2 regions of the Terribacillus aidingensis genome follow, and region 1 is predicted to be linked to the other one. Evidence: riboswitches for the same ligand, from Rfam matches in the RefSeq annotation. Region 1 holds a riboswitch; the other holds the start of a gene.
The links. A riboswitch is a leader RNA that binds a small molecule or an ion and turns the genes downstream of it on or off. The one in region 1 is predicted to bind S-adenosylmethionine.

Region 2: it holds a riboswitch for S-adenosylmethionine, as region 1 does, so the genes downstream of both, ABXS78_RS00975 (homoserine dehydrogenase) here and ABXS78_RS08690 (Na+/H+ antiporter NhaC family protein) in region 1, are expected to answer to the same signal.

What each region holds. Positions count from the first base shown of each region.
Region 1 covers NZ_CP159996.1:1,633,984-1,641,357, reverse strand. Annotated here, with positions in the region: gene ABXS78_RS08700 (ATP phosphoribosyltransferase regulatory subunit) at 1-696, opposite strand, end outside; gene hisJ (histidinol-phosphatase HisJ) at 817-1,644, shown strand; gene ABXS78_RS08690 (Na+/H+ antiporter NhaC family protein) at 1,878-3,167, opposite strand; SAM riboswitch class I at 3,254-3,362, opposite strand; gene ABXS78_RS08685 (MFS transporter) at 3,722-4,921, shown strand; gene ABXS78_RS08680 (sugar O-acetyltransferase) at 5,014-5,622, shown strand; gene ABXS78_RS08675 (NAD(P)H-dependent oxidoreductase) at 5,810-6,391, opposite strand; gene ABXS78_RS08670 (helix-turn-helix domain-containing protein) at 6,516-6,851, shown strand; gene ABXS78_RS08665 (amino acid permease) at 6,935-7,374, opposite strand, start outside.
Region 2 covers NZ_CP159996.1:165,458-172,831, forward strand. Annotated here, with positions in the region: gene thiO (glycine oxidase ThiO) at 1-142, shown strand, start outside; gene thiS (sulfur carrier protein ThiS) at 139-342, shown strand; gene ABXS78_RS00965 (thiazole synthase) at 346-1,110, shown strand; gene ABXS78_RS00970 (ThiF family adenylyltransferase) at 1,110-2,120, shown strand; SAM riboswitch class I at 2,194-2,290, shown strand; gene ABXS78_RS00975 (homoserine dehydrogenase) at 2,376-3,503, shown strand; gene ABXS78_RS00980 (zinc ribbon domain-containing protein) at 3,669-4,493, shown strand; gene ABXS78_RS00985 (zinc-ribbon domain-containing protein) at 4,530-6,128, opposite strand; gene ABXS78_RS00990 (GNAT family N-acetyltransferase) at 6,332-6,784, opposite strand; gene ABXS78_RS00995 (universal stress protein) at 6,853-7,281, opposite strand.

The DNA of each region.
Region 1 (7,374 bases):
TTGAATAACAGGTAATAGTTTAGAGTTATTTTCCCACGCCCCAGCGAATTTATCTAAAATCGCTGTTCCGCCAAATGCATCTGCTAATGCAGCGACTGCTTCGGCTGTCTCCTCATTTCCTGCTTCCTTGACAAGACGATATACTTCATCTTTTCGCTTATCATGCATCGCCTGTCTAATGTTAGAAGCATCAGCATCAATAAGTTCCAGAGAAGAAATAAATGTCTCGAAGATTTCCGTATGACCGAGCTCGATGCTATACTTTTGCAATCCTAGTTCCCGAAGGAAGCGGACTGCTGTGAACAAACTTTCATATTCTCCATACAGACCTGGGGTCCGGATGATTTCGATGCCAGCCTGATGGCTTTCGACGCCCGCATGATCCTTTTTGAAGACTGATCCAGCATACGCCCATTTCTGCTGATCAGACTGCTGATTCGCAAGCGCACGAGCAACAGCAATCGTCCAATCCGGGCGCAATACTTCGATTTCCCCTTCTTCATCAAACCATTTCAGCATCTTTTTAAGTGTCATACCTGCATAAGGATTGGTAAATGTTGTGCTATACTCAATGACAGGTGTTTCAATCGCTTGATAATTTCGTAAATTCACGACAGACTGAAACTTTTCATATATGCTGACACGATTGACAAGCTGTCGACCTGTCAAATCACGACTTCCTGCTGGTAAGAACATCTATAAGCCTCCGATTCTTTCTTTATCATTCTACTACTTTACTTAGATAAAGGATTTCTGTTGATTTGAATGTAACATAATGAGATACTAACGTCAATACATAACGAAAGGAACAACCATATGCCAGGAGATTTTCACGTACATACTCAGTATTGCCAGCACGGCGCAGACGATAAAATGGAAGCCTACGTTCTGCAGGCAATCGAAAAAGGACTTACCCATATATCATTTACAGAACATGCTCCGCTACCGGAAAGCTTTACAGATCCCGCTCCACATCGTGACAGCACCATGGACCGAAACAAGGTGGAAGCCTATGTAATGGAAGGCAAAGAGCTGCAAAGACAATATAAAAATGATCTGCAAATCAATATTGGCTTTGAAGTTGATTATATCAGAGGCTACGAACAAGAAACACAAACTTTCCTTGATACATACGGTCCGGAAATGAATGATGGTATCCTTTCCGTGCACATGCTCCAAGCACCGGATAAGTCTTTCTTCTGTATTGATCATAGTGAGGATGAATTTGGGCGTGCTGCTGATGCATTTGGAGGACTTTTACCATTATATAAAGCTTATTATGATAATCTCCAGTCTTCCATTGAAGCTGATCTTGGTCACTATAAACCAGGAAGAATTGGTCATATTACGCTGATTCAAAAATTTCAGCTTGCTTATCAGAAGCCGGCTTCTTTCTCAGAGGAACAGAAACACATTCTGGAACTCATAAAGAGAAAAGGATATGAGCTTGATGTGAATACAGCTGGTCTTTATAAACCATTATGTAAAGAAATCTATCCGCCAGTTGAGCTTATAGCGCACGCAGCAAAAATGGGAATTCCGCTTGTTCCTGGCTCAGACAGTCACGCAGCTGGGGGAATTGGTAAGGGTTTTGAATATTTATCTGATTATTCTCTTCAAATTCCGCAGAGATTGGCTTTATAAATAAGAAAAACAGCTGCTTGTGTTTCCCAGAGATGCAGCTGTTTTTCATACTTACTTCATACTATTTAGTTTTGTTGTTGTAAAAGTGTGCTAGTTTTTTCTATTAGGCAGAACCAGTTTTTAACCAATAAGCTAGTTTACGATATAATTCCGCTTGTTCCTAAAATGCTTCTATTCCCGTACTGGAAGGAAGATTAATAAATACACATTTGCTCTAAGGGAGAGCTGAAAAGTTATTTTTCCAAAGTATTTTTCTTCTTTGGATAGCCAATTAAGATGGCAATAATACCACAAATACCTACCAAGATTGGATAGAAGCTGTATGGAATGATACTCATTGGCGAAATTCCTGCAACGGTTGCAGCAGTCAATAATTGAGCTCCGTATGGTAAAAGACCTTGGATTGAGCAAGAGAAAAGATCTAATATACTAGCTGATTTTCTCGGTTCTATCCCATACTGATTTGCAATATTTTTAGCTAGTGGACCAGTAATCAATATAGAGATTGTGTTATTAGCAGTTGAAACATCAGTTAGACTTACAAGTCCGGCGATACTAAATTCGGCACCCTTTTTCGTTTTAATTCTTCGCGTTGCAAGGTGCAGAATATAATCAATTCCTCCATTAAACTTAATTATCTCTACCATTCCAGCTATTAATATTGCAAGGAAGGCAATCTCATACATACCTGCCATTCCATCCCCAATCTGCTGCATCAGGCTCATGAAATAGTAGCTGCCATCTATCCAGCCAACAGCTCCCGCAAGAACAATTCCCAGCACAAGTACGAGGAAGACGTTCATACCAATTAAAGCAAAAACTATAACTAGGACGTAAGGAATTATCTTTATCCAATTATAGTTAATTTGTTCTACTTGAGCTGATTCACCAATTGCGATAAATCCTAAAATGATGCACGTAACAATTGCTGCCGGTAACACAATCCAAAAATTAACCTTAAATTTATCTTTCATCTGTGCGCCCTGCGTGCGAACGGAAGTTATCGTTGTATCTGATATGAAGGATAGATTATCACCGAACATCGAACCACCAACAATCACTCCCATCACCAAAGCCAGCGAAAGACTAGTTTCATCGCTTATTCCAACTCCAATTGGAGCTAGTGCTACAATGGATCCAACAGATGTGCCCATCGACAAGGAAATAAAGCATGCAATGACAAACAATCCTACAACTAGCAGGTTTTGCGGAACAACTGATGTAGTAAGGTTTACAGCAGACTCTACTGCTCCCATGCCTTTGGCAACTTCAGAAAACGCTCCTGCTAAAATGAATATGATCACCATCAGCATGACATTGCTATTACCTGCACCTTTGCAGAAAATATCGACCTTATTTGTAAGGGATTCTCTTCGATTCATAGACAAAGCTACAGCCGCTGCTATTGTGATTGCTACTATGACCGGAAATTTATAAAAATCTCCTGTGATAATCCCGGATCCAATAAATAAAACTAAAAAAACAATAAATGGGATGAGAGCCCATGGATTTGCTTTCTTCATTGATTCACCTCTGATTTTGTTTTATTGCAAAAAAATAAAGCCCCTCTTACATCCATAAGAAGAGGCTTTATATCTATAAAACGCTCCTCTTATCTATCAAGCCGCAGCTTGCTGGATTTGGCACAGCAACTTAATCTCATAAGTTCCGCTGCCGAGATTTCTTCGGGCCAGTCCCTCCATCTCTCTAAATAAGAAGAAAAGAATATTTTTTTCACAGTAAGTAGGATTATACACATCTCCTATTTTTTTATCAATAGTTTTAGGAAGCCCAGGCATTGCTTTCTCAATATCTCCTTATTAGAAAGGAAAATACGAGTAAAAGTGCTCTCTTTTGTCCCTTGCAAAATTATTGGCTGTAACGGCCTCTACTCCTAATTTATTTCATCCTTAAAAAGTTATCGCTTCTAATTTCATGCATGTTTCCAATGAATGAAGCAGGAGATCGATGAATAAAAATATAATTAATTAAGTTTATGCGAATAACTCGTTAACACAGGGTGGTAATTGCTGTTTATTTGCAGTATAAGCTTCCTTTTTAGGAATAGGAGGATATCATGTTCTTCATCTTCTTAATTTACTTATCATTTATCAGCTTAGGTTTACCCGATTCTATATTAGGGTCTGCGTGGCCGCTTATGAACACTGATCTTGGGGTTCCGATTTGGAATGCAGGTATTGCTTCTATTATTATATCTATAGGAACAATAGTATCCAGTCTGTTTTCATATAGATTAATTAGAGTTTTGGGTACGGGTAAGATTGTTATAATAAGTATATCTATGACTGCTATCGCACTGCTTGGTTTCGCATTTTCTCCTTCATTTATATGGCTGATAGTATGTGCTATACCATTGGGACTGGGTGCTGGAGCGGTGGATGCAGCTTTAAACAGGTTTGTCGCTACTCACTACGAAGCAAAACATATGAACTGGTTACACGCTTTCTGGGGAGTTGGAGCTCTGCTCGGCCCTGTTATATTATCAGTATTAGTTGTTTGGGGGAATTCTTGGAGAAGCGGTTATTTTACCATTTCATTATTGCAGTTTGCATTAGTTTTACTGCTCCTCTTTTCACTTTCAAAGTGGAAAGAATACGAAAATGCTGATAGTAAGAGAATTCAATATACGAAAGAAACCAATTCAGAAAATAAAATGGGATTGCTGAACTCCTTTAAGAAAAAAGGATCTGCCTTTGGAATGGTGTCATTTTTCTTTATAGCATCAACAGAGGCTTGTATAATGCTCTGGGGTTCTAGTTACTTAGTCAAAATAGAGAATGTCCCAGCCGAAAGTGCCGCTGGTTGGATTTCTTTGTACTTTCTTGGTATGACAGCAGGCCGTATGTTAAGTGGATTTCTATCAATACGAATAAAGAATGAAGCATTAATTCAGCTGGGATGTACTTTGGCTGCTTCCGGTTTAGTTATAATGTTACTTCCATTTCCCACGATATTTACTCTATTATCCTTTGTCATTATAGGAACCGGTCTTGCACCAATCTACCCTTCTATGTTACACCAAACTCCTGTATATTTTGGAGTAGTTCATTCACAAGCAGCTATGGGAATTCAAATGGCCTTTGCTTACACTGGTGCTACTTTAGTGGCGCCCTTGCTAGGACAGTTGTTGGCCAACATTTCCTTTTTGATATTTCCTTATTTTCTTCTAGTATGTGTAGCAGGGATAATGTTCTGTCGGTTGATTTTAATACGCGCTAACGAAATTAGTGTTAAGCCTAAACGATTGAGCCAATAATCAGGTCTTGAAACTTCTTGATAGGTGAGAACGTAATGAAAGACGTTAGCTAAGACTATAATTAACTTTTTTGAAGAAATGAGGCTGTACATATGGATAAAAGTTTTAAAGATAGACTGCACAATAGCAGTATGTATCTACCAGGAGATAAAGATTTTGCAGCTCAACAAATAGTATGCCTCGAACGACTATACGACTTTAATCAAACGCGACCAACCGAAATAGAAAAAAGAGAAGCTTTGCTAAAAAAAATGTTCGCTGAGATTGGGGAAGGTTGCTATATAGAGCCCCCACTCCACGCAAATTGGGGTGGCAACCATGTTCATTTCGGAAAGAATGTTTACGTCAATTTTAATTTAACTTTAGTAGATGACACGCATATTTACGTCGGAGACTATACAATGATAGGCCCTAATGTAACGATAGCAACAGCTGGGCATCCTATCTGGCCAGAACTCCGTGAAGAAGCATATCAATTTAATGTACCAGTAACTGTAGGAAAAAACTGTTGGATAGGTGCTGGTGCAATTCTTCTTCCGGGTATTTCAGTAGGAGACAATACAGTCATTGGGGCTGGCAGTGTAGTTACAAAAGACATACCTTCCAATGTTGTTGCTGTAGGTAATCCGTGCCGAGTACGCAGGGAGATTACGGATCATGACAAAGAATATTATTTCAAGAATTTAAGGGTAGATAAATAATAAGATGAACGAAGCCACACTTTACTACAAGTGTGGCTTTTCGCTATACATTTTTGTGACTGGAGTAAGCCGGATACTGTGTGATGAGTACTACGTTCTTTTACACCAGACTTATACAATTCCTTGTTTTCTCTCAGAATAAAGATATGCCCCTATCACTCTGAAAAGGTCAAGCAGAAAAATCAACTCAAAGTTTGAGGGGTATTTCTTGTAAGAACATTTTTCTTTTCTCATCCGTTGTTACGTTTACCCCAGAAAAATGAACCCATTTTGTGTCATCATTTCTTAATCCCAAGTCAGCTAGTGTTCTGTTAATAAAGACTCCCTGAATAGCGTTTCCACCTTCCGATTCAATGTAAGCTTTATCAGTTGTAGAAGTTGAAATGACAGTTGTTTTTCTTATGTTGGTCAATAATCCTTTCAGCTCACCTTTTTCTTTGTCTTCTAGAAAAGCAAAGCCACTCAACATCACTTTATCGATGAAACCCTTTAAAATAGCAGGTAAGTCCCACCACCAGACCGGGAAAATAAATATCAATTCTGTGGCTTGGCTTAATTTTTCCTGATATTCCTTAACTAATTTGTACGGCGTTTCTCCTTTGTTAAATAACTTCAATTCTTCAGCTGTATAGGCGGGGTTAAACTCATCTTTATAAAGATCGATCACTTGAAATTTCTCTCTTTTGGCTTCTAAGTCTTTTGTTATGCTAGTTAAGATCGCATGATTAAAGCTCCCTTCCCAAGGATGAGCATAGACAATGGTCTTCATTATTGTTTCCTCCTTTTTCGCTTTCTTTGCATCATAGCTTGATGTACATTTAGTTTATTGAATGCCTTACCCTTCTACAAGTACGGTAATTAAAGTGCGATACTTACCTAAAGGAGAGTGTTGAATGGATCGCTATGAATTTAAAGATCAGATAAAGGAAACTGGTTTTGGATTTACGTTGTCTTTAATTGGGGGGAAATACAAAATGTCAGTCTTATATGCCTTATATTTAAGCAATGATCCTATTCGCTATAATCAGTTAAAACGGATGCTAGGCAATATTTCTTTTAAAACTTTAACCAATACGCTGAAAGAACTGGAAAACGATCAGCTAGTTAATCGCAAAGAATATCCTCAAGTGCCTCCAAAAGTGGAATATAGCTTAACCGAAAAAGGATTATCTTTGATTCCTGTATTAGATGCAATTTGCTATTGGGGGGAAGAGCAATTAGAGAAGTAATCCTTAAGGTAAAATCCTGTCAGGGTATACGATAGCCAGTAAATTAATGAAAAATGCGTGTCCCTATAATGGACACGCATTTTTTATTTTTTCTTCAGTTTATATCCTATTACCAGTATCAGCACCCACAAAGGCAATATATAAAGAGCCAAACGATAATCCGGCATGAATCCTATGATGACGAGCACCGCTGCCAGGAATAGCATTACAACATAATTGGAGATAGGATAAAGCGGCAGCTTGAAGGATAACTTGCTTGCTGCTTCCTTTCCTATGCGCTTTCGGAATGCTAAATGGATGATAACAATCATACTCCAGTTGATGATACCTGCAACCGTCGCAGTCGCCATCACATAGCCGAACACCTTTTCCGGCATTAAGAAGTTGACTATAACAGCAATTCCTGCCACCCCGGAAGAGAGTAAGATGGCTGGTACTGGTGCACCTGTCCGTTTCCCGGTACGCTGCAGGAATCGTGGTGCGTTGCCTTGCTTCGCTAAGGCATGCAGCATGCGCCCATTAC
Region 2 (7,374 bases), 1.5 Mb from region 1:
CCATCAGCGCAATGGCATTCTGCTTGCCCCAGCTACGGGCAAGATGATTTGTGATTTGATAAGCAGCAATGAAGTTCTGGAAGAATGGAAGGAAGCATTTCGTGTCGATAGATTGAACACTGGCGAGGAGGTATTGATGTGAATATTCAGCTGAATGGCAGGCAGCAGGAATTATCTGCTGATATCAAGACTATAGCTCAGCTGTTAGCATCACTTTCCCTGGAGAAAAGGATTGTGATTGTCGAACTGAACAAAGAGATCATTAATAAAGCTTCATATGCAGATCAGCCGATTAGAAATGGCGATAAAGTCGAGCTGATTCATTTTGTAGGAGGAGGATGAAGAATGTTACAGATTGCAGATAAGACATTTGCTTCCCGCTTATTATTGGGAACAGGCAAATACCCGTCATTTGAGGTACAGGTAGAGGCGGTCGATATTTCGAAGGCAGAGATACTGACATTTGCTGTGAGGCGGATGGATATCTTTGAGCCATCTCAGCCAAATTTCCTGGAACAGCTGGATCTGGAAAAGTACTCTTTACTTCCGAATACAGCAGGGGCAAAGACAGCAGAAGAGGCTGTTCGTATTGCCAAACTGGCTAAAGCTTCGGGTTTATGCGATATGGTGAAGGTGGAAGTGATTGGCTGTGACCGGACATTGCTTCCTGATCCAGTTGAGACACTGCGGGCATCTGAAATGCTGTTGGAGGAGGGCTTCATTGTCCTGCCTTACACGTCGGATGATGTTGTATTGGCCAAGCGGCTCGTGGATCTGGGAGTACATGCGATTATGCCAGGTGCATCGCCAATTGGTTCGGGAAAAGGTATCATCAATCCTTTCAACCTGCGTATGATCATTGAACAGAGCAGTGTACCGGTCATTGTTGATGCTGGTATTGGTTCTCCTAAAGATGCTGCGTATGCAATGGAGCTCGGGGCTGATGGTGTCTTGTTGAATACAGCTGTGTCCGGAGCTGCAGACCCTGTTCGAATGGCATATGCGATGAAGCTGGCTATTGAAGCAGGTCGTTTAGGTTTTGAAGCAGGAAGAATTCCTGAAAAAAATTACGCAGTAGCTAGCAGCCCGAATGAAGGTTTGTTTACCTGATGAAGGATCGTTATCGGAAACAGGAGCTGTTCATCGGCAAGGATGGGCAGGCACAGGTGGAAAACGGTAAAATTGTCTTAATTGGGATGGGAGCATTAGGCTCTGCTTCTGCAGAGATGCTTGTACGTGCTGGTATTGGAGAACTGATGCTTATTGATCGGGATTATGTTGAATTCCATAATCTCCAGCGCCAGCAGCTGTATACAGAGCAAGATGCTGCTGCCTATTTGCCGAAAGCTTCTGCAGCAAAGGAGCGACTACAGGCAATCAATCAACAAGTGACGCTGCATACCGTGATTGAAAATGTTGATTACCATAATATCGAGCGCTTGATTGAAGATGCTGATGTAATTGTGGATGCTACCGATAATTTCGAGACACGTTTAATCGTCAATGATGCAGCATTGAAGCACGGTATTCCGTACTTATATGGTGCATGTGTGGGCAGCTACGGGATAACCTACCCAGTGCTCGCCGATAAAGATACTCCATGTCTTCACTGTCTCTTGGAACAGCTTCCGCAGCAAAGCGAAACATGTGATACGGCAGGAATCATCAGCCCGATTGTCCAATGGGTGGCGGCGATGCAAGTGACACAAGCATTACGAATCTTATGCGGTCAGGAAGTAAAGGCAGAACTATGTGCATTTGATATTTGGACAGGGGATTATACGAGAGTGGACGTGAAAAACCTTCGCAATTCAAGTTGTCCCAGCTGCGGCACACATGCAGTATTGCCTTTTTTGAATGGCTCCTCCCAGACGAGACTGGATGTCCTTTGCGGAAGAGAGGCAGTCCATATAAGGCCTAGCGCCAAAAAATCATTGAACCTGCGAGCTTTATCTGAAGAGTGGGTTTGTGCAGTCGACCAGATCACTGTTAATGAATACTTGCTGGCTTTTCAATACAAGGGTCATAGATTTGTGCTATTTGCTGATGGCAGAGCAATCATTCATGGTGTGGCTGACATAAGCCGGGCGCGTTCCCTTTATGACAGTCTTGTCGGATAATGTTGTTAGAATTTTCAGTTGACTCTGTATCTTATTCATGCTAAACTCCTTCATAACAAATGAATATATAAAACTCTTATCAAGAGCGGCGGAGGGACTGGCCCGATGATGCCCGGCAACCTGCAAGTGTAACTTTGACTTGTATAGGTGCTAATTCCTGTAGATGAGAGAAGACACAGTACGGTACATTCGTCTCCCTGTCCTCTCAGGGAGGCTTTTTTTTTATGCAGAAAATCATTCGAGGAGGCAAAACAGATGACAGCAGTGAAGATTGGATTGATAGGATACGGCACAGTAGGAAGCGCTGTAGGGAGGACGATCCGCTCCCATCAGGAGAACCTGCAGACGATTTTCGGGAAGGAGGTACATGTGGCAGGTGTCTTGGTGCGGGAAAAGAAGAAGTATGCGCAGCAAGTGACGGACGCATTGCTGACAGATGATGCAGATGAGTTGTTCTCCATATCTGATCTTGATGTGATCATCGAAGCGAGTGTCGGAATTGAGCCTGCTTTCAGTTATCTAACGGAAGCAATCCAGCACGGCTGTCATATAATCACAGCGAATAAAGAATTGATTGCTTCCCGGGGCGCGGAGCTGAAGCAATTGGCAAAGGATAAAGGTGTTCGGTTGGAATATGAAGCAGCAGTCGCGGGCGGTGTACCGGTGATTGGGACGTTGAAGCAGCTTCTGCATATTAACCATGTCGTCAAAGTAGAGGCGATTTTAAATGGCACATCCAATTTCATTCTGACGGAAATGTCCGATAAGGGCCTTCCATTTGGAGAGGCGCTGCGTCTCGCGCAGGAAGCTGGTTTTGCAGAAGCAGATCCCGCCAATGATGTTGATGGCTGGGATGCGTTTTATAAACTAATGGTGTTGAGTGATTTGTTATTTGAAGCTCAGCCGTTTTGGGAGAAGGTCACGCGCAGGGGAATCCGTTCGGTTTCCTCACAGGATATCCGTGCAGCCGCAGAACAAGGGTGGAAAATTAAACATGTTGCCACGCTTGAAAACGCGGGCGGAGAAGTGACGGCATCTGTAGAACCAGTCATCCTAACAGCTGCACACCCGTTGTACAGTGTAGATGGAGTAGATAATGCTGTATGTGTGGAAGGTGATCTGGTTGGCAAGCTGAAGCTTCAAGGGCCAGGTGCCGGCGCCCTGCCGACGGCCAGTGCCATCGTCGAGGACTTGGCGAACCTCGTCCATCAGCGGAAAGAAATCAGTGTAAAACGCGAAATCAAATTCACGGAGAAACGGGAGGCAGTTCCTTATGTTCACTTGCCGTCTGGTGAGACAGTTCTTCTTCACGGAGAAAACGTTGCATCTGATGGTCGCTATTATCGACTTGCTGCAAGAGCACAGGCTAAGGCAGAGGCTTAATGTAGGAAGACGATAAGATGGACAAAAAGAAGGTGTACATATGATGACTTATGTATGCCTTTTTACATGCTTATTCTAATAAGCACTGCCTCTTTTGACCTATTTTTTGTATAATGAGGAAGTACATAGAGAAATGTGCAATATTTTAGGTAAGGGGTAGATTTTATGGTAGCTTGTCCGTCATGTGGACACAACAATACGGAGGGGAGTAAGTTTTGCGAGAATTGCGGTGCAGCTTTACAAGGGCAAACTGCAGCAGGTCACACACAGCAAGAAGCAGTTTCATCGGGTGAAAGTGCCAAGGCGAATGAGTACCTTGAGGTCACAAAACAGGCATCATTATCATTTTTCCATTATTTTGCTGATGTGATTAAACACCCATTTAGCTCAGGTAAGCGCTACGGTGTTAGCAATCTGACGAATAGCATCATCACGATGATTCTCTTCGCTGTGTTTTTAGGATTGACAGTTTATATCGGGATGAAGAATTTATTAAAGGAAATAAGCACTGTACCTCTTTTTGGAGACATGCTAAGTGCGGATGAACTAGACATTGAGTTATCATTTGTCGAGTTTGCCATCAAGCCGTTCATTTTCTTTGCATTTTTTGTTTTCGTGGTGGCAGTTTTGGTATTTGCTGCGAGCAAACTCTCAAAGATTGAAACAAGCTTCAAATCTATAATAGTTAGGTACGGGAGCTATTTAATTCCTTTCCTAGGATTAGTAGCATTAGGTTTCCTGCTTGCACTAGTAAATATTAATCTTTTCTTGTGGTTTACTACTATTGGTTTCGTTGGCACGTTTTTCATTGTGCCTGTGCTTGTGCTGGTAAGCTTATATCGTGATAGCAGAAGTGGCTTGGATATTGTATACAGCTCTTTATTTGTTACTATCTGTACAATGATTGTTTTGTATATCGCTCAAAGAATGTATTTGGAAGAACTAATAGAACAAATGGAAGAACTCATGAATCAATTTTCAATCTTTTAATTAGGAAAAGAGACAGGAAATCCTGTCTCTTTTGTTTTACTCAATATTCGTCAGCTTCCAATCGTCTCCCGATTTCTCTGCTGTGTATGTCCAATCATAATCCTGTTGTTCGGAGGTTCCATCGCTGTATGAGATTGTAATTGTTTCTTTTGTTGTGATAGTTGCCGAATCACCGTCTTCTTCATAGCTTGTAATCTCGTAATCATCCAGGGATTCTGTGATGCTTTTGGATGTCAAATTATCAACAAGTGTCTGTTGGGATTCGTATAACGCTGATCCTTCTGCCATATATGGAGAAACGCTGCTGAAGCTATCATAATTAATTGCGTCTATTAAGCCATACAGGTAGTTGTCCATCAATGTGACTGCTGTGTCAGGAATATCTCCTTCAGCACTGCTGTCAGCCGTTTTTGTTTCATCGGATTTACTGGATCCATCCGCTTCATATAACGTAGGCTTCTTGTTCTCCACTATCTCGGTGTTTTCACCGATGGAGCTGAAATAGTTATAATCTGCGTCATATGCTTGCCATTTCTTTGCTTTTTCATCATAGATCATGACGTAATTGAGTTCATGGGACTGCTCTTCTAGCTCAGTTGATGCTCCATCATAAATCTCAGCTTCATTGAACATTTGGCTGACATCAGCTGTTACCGCCCAGCCGGTGTCCAATTTGGTTACATTAAATGTATCCAGGTCGAATTCCGATGATAGGTAGGAACCCTCGTAGGAATAATCCCAAGAATCCAAACTGTCGATTTCGTCTTGGACCATCTGCTTAAATGGTTTTCCGGCATCTTTTAGCAGACTTGTGTCTTTTGCAGCTTTGGCATTTGCCAGCTGATCACCTACTGCATTGATCTGATCCATGATTTGTTTTCTCGTATCTTCTGTTATAGAACCTTCCACTTGCAGGTCACTGTATGGATTCGTATCCTCGCTGTAGAGGTCCATACTTTCTGTTGCAGCCATTTCTATCATATCGTGTGTCAGTTCAGCTGATACTTCGTGAGTACCTGGTACAAATGGGCCATATGTCTTTTCGAAGTCATCTGCGTCTGCTTGTCCAACTTCTTTCCCATCTACTTTAAGCACCGTATCTTTATAAGCAGTAGCTAGGGTTATGTAATATGGCTGAACGTTAATTTCGTAATTATCATACAGAAGAAGTTTTTTCCCATCCTTAGAAAGGTGGATAGGACCAGTGGCATACGCAACTGTTTCCTCTGTTTGGCTTCTCATATCCGCTACTAAAATGTCCAATTCTTCCGGATTTTCATTGTAGTAAGCTATGAGTCCCTGTACGGAATCCTCATCAATCTTGAGCTCTTTATCATCTGTAGTAAGGACCTTCGCGAGTTTCTTTGCATCTTTCTCTGCTAAAGCCGTTTCAAACTCGTCGATCACCTTATCTTTACTGGTCATTGCTTCACCAGTCTTGTAGCCGACAAACAAGATAATCAGTACTGCGATGACACTCGCTAGGATGATCTTGTTCTTCTTACTCATTTTCTTCTTGGGTGCGGTTTGCTGCTGGCGCTGGGGAGTGGGTGTTCCGCTTGCGCTTGTGCCGCAGTTATTACAGAACTGGGCGCCAGGCTTCAGTTCTTTACCGCATTCTTTACAGAACTTCATAAGTTCTCCTTTCCCTGTCTCATCAGGATAATAGTATAAAAATAATAAAGACAGCATTATTATTATAATCTTATCCTACTAAATATCTAGATGGTTAAGGGAATTAAATTGGAAAAATGGAAGTTTTATTAAATAAATCCAGTCAAAAGGGCCTTGGTGACTGTAGAAATTGATAATATAAATTAAACAAGAATTAAAGCCGTTTACAGGTTATAGTCAAAACGGACCATATCTCGGCACTGAATACCGTTTTCAAAAATAGGTTCTTCATAGTGGCGAAGAAAGAAATCATGCTCTATTGTTTTCATTCGGAAACCGCATTTTTGGTAGAAGGCGATTTGATCTATACTTGAATTGCCTGTCCCTACTTCCAATTTAGTATAGCCTTGTATGCGGGCTTGCCCAATGGCGTGGTGGATGAGTTTTTTACCGACCCCCTTACCTTGATCGGCTTCTCTTACTGAAATATTAACTACTTCCGCGGTGTCTGATCTAGTCTGCAATAGAACATAGATGCCGGAGATTTGATTGCCTATTTCTGCAATAAAACTGCTTCCAGAACGAAGGTATGCCTCTATCTTTGTTTTAGAAGGGTCTGCTTCGAGCAAAAGGTCCATGGGCGGGGTTTCAGTTGGGTGGAGCTTTCGTATCTTCATTACATCACTCCTCTTAGGTACTATAGTAGTTATTAAAAAGGCTGCCGAAATCATTCAGCAGCCTTTTATTACGGCAGGTATTTGACAATCATGACAGAACATTTCGCGCGTTTCGCTACACGGCTGCTGACACTTCCGAGGACGATTTCCTGGAGGGGATTCAGTCCGCGGCTGCCCATGATAATGAGATCAGCTCGGGTATCACGTGCATGCTCTAAGATCATGGGTACAGGTTCGCCGTGTTTCATGATCAGTTTGTAATGGATGGATGCTGCTTCGAACGCATCGCGGAAACGCTGGAGCTTTTCGTCACGTTTGCTTTGCAGTTGAATTGGATCCGTGCTGTGCAGAACATCTGCTTTTGTCTTTTCATAATCAAGTACTTGAATTCCTTCTACGTGGGTTCCCGGCTGTAGCTTTGCCAACTGTATGGCATGCTCTGCTGCAAGGAAGGAGTGGTCGGATCCGTCAATTGCCACTACGATCTTCTTATACATGGATGCACCGCCTTTTAATGGTTTGATACGTTCACATGTGCTGAATCGCTAGTTGTCAATTTGTGCATGAGTGCTTGGCTATCCTTGTTCAAC